DNA from 3 places in the Chryseobacterium fluminis genome. Region 1 is predicted to be linked to each of the others. Evidence: riboswitches for the same ligand, from Rfam matches in the RefSeq annotation. Region 1 holds a riboswitch; each other region holds the start of a gene.
What was found. A riboswitch is a leader RNA that binds a small molecule or an ion and turns the genes downstream of it on or off. The one in region 1 is predicted to bind cobalamin.
Positions count from the first base shown of each region.

Region 2: linked by a shared signal. The riboswitch ahead of ODZ84_RS16000 (TonB-dependent receptor plug domain-containing protein) and the one ahead of ODZ84_RS07915 (acyl-CoA thioesterase) in region 1 are both predicted to bind cobalamin.
Region 3: linked by a shared signal. The riboswitch ahead of metE (5-methyltetrahydropteroyltriglutamate--homocysteine S-methyltransferase) and the one ahead of ODZ84_RS07915 (acyl-CoA thioesterase) in region 1 are both predicted to bind cobalamin.

Region 1 covers NZ_CP111121.1:1,793,013-1,795,216, reverse strand. Annotated here, with positions in the region: gene ODZ84_RS07920 (WG repeat-containing protein) at 1-547, shown strand, start outside; gene ODZ84_RS07915 (acyl-CoA thioesterase) at 641-1,024, opposite strand; cobalamin riboswitch at 1,135-1,319, opposite strand; gene ODZ84_RS07910 (hypothetical protein) at 1,393-2,193, opposite strand.
Region 2 covers NZ_CP111121.1:3,500,036-3,502,239, forward strand. Annotated here, with positions in the region: gene ODZ84_RS15995 (transporter) at 1-738, shown strand, start outside; cobalamin riboswitch at 920-1,105, shown strand; gene ODZ84_RS16000 (TonB-dependent receptor plug domain-containing protein) at 1,217-2,204, shown strand, end outside.
Region 3 covers NZ_CP111121.1:5,005,949-5,008,152, forward strand. Annotated here, with positions in the region: gene metE (5-methyltetrahydropteroyltriglutamate--homocysteine S-methyltransferase) at 1-1,372, opposite strand, end outside; cobalamin riboswitch at 1,546-1,730, opposite strand; gene ODZ84_RS22785 (Lrp/AsnC family transcriptional regulator) at 1,932-2,204, shown strand, end outside.

The sequences.
Region 1 (2,204 bases):
AAGAAGCTATACCATCGGTGGTAAAAATAAAGTAGCCTCAAATATTGATGTCGACAGCCTAATCAGAGTCCTGAATAAAAAGTACAATTTCGTCGATACTTCCTATAAAAGAAATGGGATGATTCTTGTTGAAGAGGATAAGAAAATAGGAGCTTACAGTACTGTTGACGGTAAAATAATATCAGAACCGGTGTATGACGAAATGACTTTTTTCTCCAATGATAAGGGTGGGATTGCCCTGAAGGTCAAAAAGGACGGGAAATACGGAATTATCAATAACAGCAGAAAGATTAAGGCCGAAGTCATCTATGACAATATCTATTTTGACGTAAAAAATAACGTATACATTTTACAGAAAGAAGGTAAGAAAGGCATTGTCGTTTTCAGCACGGTTTATGACATTATCCCTCCTAAATACAGAGACGTAAAAGCTGCAGGACCTATCAGAGTAAGCGACCGCTGGAACTTCGGCCTTTTTGACGTGGTGACTGAGGATCATAAGAGAGGTTTTGTCGGGGAAAACGGAATAGAATTTTTTAAAAATTAACTATTTTGTGGGTTTCAGCGGGCTTCGCCCGCCGAAACCCACAAAATAGTTCAGAATAAGAACTCGGGCGGCCGTCGGCCGCCCGAGCTTTTTTTATAAAATCTGAATAGGCTTTTTAAATTCATCAATGGCGACAAAAGTAAAATCTCCGACAATGGCTCTTTCCCGTTCATAAGAGTACATCTGTTCGGTATAGATTTCTACATTTACTTTCATACTCGTTTTTCCGACATGGGATACCCGTCCGATCAGTTCAACGATCGTTCCGGCAGGAATGGGTCTGTTAAAGTCTATTTTATCGCTACTCACGGTAACCACTCTTTTTCTCGCAAAACGGGTCGCTGTAATAAACGCTACCTCATCCATCAGCTGCATTGCGGTACCTCCGAAAAGCGTATCATAATGATTGGTCGTGTTTGGAAAAACAGCCTTAAAAATTCGGGTTTCAGATGCTTCAATTCTTTCTTCTGTAGTCATATTTCATTATAATTAATGCAAAATGAACTTTATTAAAACAACAGAATAAGATCAGGAACAGAAATTCCTGACACCTCTATCAGATCAATAAACTTCAAATCGCGAAAGTTTTTTGTTTAAAGAAAAAGGCAGGTCTCCTGACTTGTAACATCCTCATCTCCTTCCCATCCCGCTTTACGAAACAGTGGACTTGTGATAAAGACATTAGTTACTTACAGTTGCGCGACAGTTCGTGATTTTCACACGATTCCCTGTTAATCTGCAGTTAAGCAGAACCATTTTCTGAAAAGTATGTTCTGGAGACTGCAAAGCCGCCAGAAATTGCTTTTCGGCTGCAAAAATAAGGATAATAAGGAATAAAAGAGTAATTATTCCAGGTTTTTATAAATGATCTGGCTTTCTACGCGGCCTTGTTTTATCGTCCAGATGGTGGTATATCTGTTTTCACCGGACCCGTTGGTCATATAAAGAAAAATATGATCATTGTCGATCGCTGTTACCCCGACATTATTAAAATCCATAGTGGGCTGAAACATATTTTTAATGGCATCCCTTACAAATACAGAACCTCTTCCCGGCTGCTGTACCCGTACAGATTTAATCTCGGTTAAATCTTCGGGAAGCTCTTTACCGATTCCCCAGGGCTTTACCTTATCGAGTTTAACAATATTTCCGTCGGCATCTTTTTCCTGTTTTTTAATTTTTGCATACGACGGATAAATATCAATAATGACCTTTGTTCTTTGGTTTCCCGGAATTTTTGGATTCGTATCATCGGTGAAAATAAGCGATTTTCCGTTCTTAGACTTCGATGGGGTGAAAGGCGGCAGCTGATCTACAAAAACCACGCGGTTTTTATTCACCATTCCTTCTTTCGTAATGCTGTCGTATCTTACAAAAGGCTTTTCAGTATCTTCTTTTTCAGGATATTTAATCCAGATCCATTCGGTTTCCCCCGGAGCCGGCTTTACATAAACAAATACATCCCCCGTCTTCATCCGGATTTTATCGATGATTTTTCGGTAATTGTCCATTGGTACGCGCACCATAGCATATCCTTCCTCGGCTTTTACCACCCCAAAAGGTACTTTATTCTGTCCTTTTGCAAAACCCAAAGAGAACAGACTGAAAACGGATATATAAAAAGCTTTGTGTACGGAAATCATCATGAAAAATTTTT
Region 2 (2,204 bases), 1.7 Mb from region 1:
CAGCATTATAAGGCAAAAGAAAACCTATTTGTAAAAGATTTGACGCAGGACCAATATTTTAATACCATTCAGCTTTGGGGTAAAATTCCCTTGACGCAAAAACTGAGTATGTATGGAAGCCTGCCGTTTCATTTTCATGAAAAGCAGACCACGCAGGGAGATCTTACAATCCATGGAATCGGAGATCTGAACCTGATGGGAATTTATCAGCTCTTCAGTTCAAAAGATAATCTGCATCAGTTCAATGGAGGACTTGGGGTAAAAGTTCCGTTGGGAAAATTTGATGAAAAAGGCGTTTCGGGAGTCAATCCAAGTTTTCAGCTGGGAACAGGGAGTTGGGATTATCAGATGGTTTTGAATTATAAATTTCAAAAAAATAAACTGGCTCTTCTGGTGAATACAGATTATACCATAAAAACTGAAAACAAAAAGGATTACCGTTTCGGAAATCAATGGAACTATGCGACGACAGGATTTTATCAGATTCTGTCCGGTGACAAAACTCTTTTGTCCGGCAAAATAGGTTTGCAGGGAGAAGTTTACGATACAAACAGACAATTTGGCGAAGCATTGCCCAATACCGCAGGAAGTGCATTATACGGAAAGCTCGGATTTGAGGCTTCCTACGGAAAATTCAGTTTGGGAAGTGAGGTCATGCTTCCTGCATATTCCAATTTGGCAGGAGGAGATATTGAAGCAAGATCCCGATTTAGTATTTTCTTAAATTTTGGAATTTAGAAAGTGCTTTTGTTTCCCACAGATTACACAGATTTTTTTAATTATTAATTTAAAAAGCGAAAAATATACCTTATCATCTGTGAAAATCCGTGGAATCTGTGGGAAATTATAAAATTTATTTTTAAAGTATTTAATTGAAAATCATAGAATTAAATTAAATTTTTATTCTATGATTTATTTTCTATCTTTGCCGCAATCTGGTGAGCCGTAAAAAGCGCTTAAAAGGGAATCCGGTGAAAATCCGGAACAGACCCGCTGCTGTAAGCTCCACTAAACAAGTTTTTGAAGATGATATCCACTGTTATTTAATGGGAAGGATTTCAGAAACGGAGTAAGTCAGAAGACCTGCCAGAAGATTTAACGTTTGACGCTTTCGTGGAATAAAGCTTAGGACATCATTGATTTTGTGCAGTTTACAGCTGTGCTCAGTCGTTGTATTCTTATATCCATTGGCGTCATCATTATTCTAAATGAGCTAATGGTGACAACATTTTTTACATCTCAACTTCAGAAGGTTGTTTTCACAGTATTTGTGTTAACGGCTACCCTTATATTTTCACAATCGAAGAAAGATACGGTAAAGGAACAGACGATCATTCCTGTTCATATTAAAAAGAAAAATTTTAAAGAAATCCTTCCTGCACAGGTTTTATCGGGTGAACAGCTGGATCGATTGAATAGCCAGTCCGTTGCGGATGCCTTACGATATTTTGCCGGAATTCAGATCAAAGATTACGGTGGAATAGGAGGTTTGAAAACCATCAATATCCGAAGTATGGGAAGCCAGCATGTCGGTGTCTTTTACGACGGAATCCAAATCGGTAATGCACAAAACGGGATTGTGGATTTGGGAAGGTATTCGTTGGATGATCTTGAGGAAATTTCGTTGTATAACGGACAAAAGAGTGAAATTTTTCAACCTGCGAAAGATTTCGGTTCTTCGGGTTCTATTTACTTACAACCGAAAATTCCAAGTTTTAAAGGAAACAGAAAGACAAATTTGGTTGTTAAATTTAAGAATAGTTCGATTGATCTTTTTAATCCTTCTTTTCGTCTGGAACAGAAAATTTCTGATAAAATTTCAGCGAGCTTTAGTTCTGAATTTTTGCAGAGTGACGGAATTTACAAATTCAGGTATAAAAAGAAGTATCCTGACGGACAGGTTGCCAATGACACTATTGCTAAAAGATTTGATTCTGATATAAAATCGAAACGTTTTGAAACTTCGCTTAACGGAAAACTGAAAGACGGAGAATGGACGTTGAGAGGATACGGATATTTGTCTGATCGGGGAATTCCCGCAGCCATTGTAAACAATCGTTTCGGCAGTCGTGGACAGCGTTTGAGAGACGAGAATTATTTTGTTCAGGGAAGTTTAAGGAAAAAAATATTTCCAAAATTTGAAACTCAGCTTAAAGCAAAATTTGCTTACGATTATACTTTTTATTCAGACACTCTTTCTACGG
Region 3 (2,204 bases), 1.8 Mb from region 1:
ATTTGGCTCTCCAAGCTCTTACCTCTGTTGTCTGCGGAAATGAACCTATAGTGGTGGTAGGAAATAATGGTAGTTGTAAAACTTTCTGCTGTGCTGCTTTACGGAGTCTGAATGAATTTTTTCTTTTTGCATCTGTCTCTGTTACTGCATTTACCCTTTGCTTTACTACTTCATTATGAATTAAGGGAGACATTTTTCTGCTGGAAAGGGATTCTTTATTTTCTGCAAATTCCATCAGTGATTTATTGGTGGGATTTTCATTTGCCAATTCCTTTAATTTTACCACTTCGTCCACTTTTTGTTTAGCAAAAGCCAACCAATTTTTAATTTCGGGATTTAGATTGGTTTCAAAGTCCAAATCACAAGGGGAGTGAAGTAAAGAGCATGATGGCGCTATAAAAACTCTTTCGGAACCTAATTTTTCAATACACTTTTTGATGTAATACAGTGACTTTTCATAATCGCTTTTCCATATGTTTCTTCCATCGACAATTCCCAGTGAAAGGTCTAATGTTTCAGGAATTGTGTTTAATATTTCATCCAACTGCTTCGGGTTTCTAACTAAATCTACGTGCAGAACATTTACAGGAAGTGAAACAGCAAGAGAAAGATTATCTTTCAATCCGTCAAAATAAGTTGCAATAATGAATTTCAACTTCGGGAATTTCTTTCTGATTTCACCATAAACCCATTTGTATTTTTCTTTTGTTTTTTCAGTTAAATCCAAAACTAAAAACGGTTCGTCAAACTGAATACATTTAGCTTCCTGCTCCTGAAGTTTTTCCAAAATTTCTATATAAACAGGTAGAAGATTTTCTGCCAGATCCAGTTTATCAAATCCCGGCTCTTTTTCTTTACCTAAAAGAAGATAGGAAATTGGCCCTATAATCACTGGCTTAGCGATGATTCCTGCCTGTTTTGCATCAGCAAATTCATTGAATATCTTATTTGAATTTAGTCTGAATTTTTGATTTTTAATGAATTCCGGAACAATATAATGGTAATTCGTATCAAACCACTTTGTCATTTCCATGGCGGTGATATCCAGTCCTTCTTTTTGGTAACCTCTTGCCATTGCAAAGTAAAGGTCCAATTCCGTACTATTCTCCTTCATGATAACTTCGTGATAACGTATAGGAATAGCCCCAACCGTCAAAGTCATATCCAGAACATGATCATAATAAGAAAAATCGTTACATGGGATCAAATCAATTCCAGCTTCTTTTTGGATATTCCAGTTTTGATTACGGAGGTTGCTTCCGGTTTGAAGAAGTTCCTCTAGAAGAATTTTGCCTGACCAATACTGTTCACAGGCTTTTTTGAGTTCTCTTTTGCTGCCAATTCGCGGGTAGCCCAGAATGTGTGTTTGCATTTTTTGCTTTTTAAATTAAACTTAATTTTAAAGCTCTTTGAATGCTTCGTATTGCCTGCGAATATTAAATTTCCGGAAAAATAATGACATATGTAAATTGCACAACTCCGATCATAGAATTGTACTATAAAAATATATCATCTGTCTGACCAAAAACTTCAGATCGCGAAAGCATTGTCAATTTAGTAAAGGCAGGTCTCCTGACTTGTAACAATTTCTGTGATCCTTCCCGCTTTGGCAGTGGATATATAAAGACAGAAACTTCTGGTGTGTTACTTACAGTTGCGCGACAGCTCGTGATTTCCACACGATTCCCTATTAATTTACCTTAAGTAAAACCTTTTACCGTTTGATGAAGTATATAAAGAACTAACAACTTAAAATAATCGATAACATTGCTGTTGTTACTTAGATTATATTTTGGGACAAAAATAAATATAAAGAATAAAAATAGGGTAGTGTTTAACTAAATAGAAAAAAAATACTTTATATATTGTCACTATACAGAAATAATTACTGTATATTTGGATGGGTTTTACTTTTTAAAGAAAAATATACTGTGGAAAATATTGATGACAAAGATCTTAAGCTGCTTAAGCTGTTACAGAACAATGCTAAATTAACAGTTAAAGAGCTCGCGAGAGAAATCAGTCTTTCCTTATCTCCTGCTTTTGAGAGAGTAAAAAGGCTGGAAAATGAAGGATATATAAAGAAATATGCTGCTATTCTCAATGCTGAGAAGCTTAACCGTGGTTTTACGGTTCTTTGTCAAATCAAATTAAAAATTCATGATAAATCTGTTGGAAATGATTTTGTAAAGCAAATTTTGAAA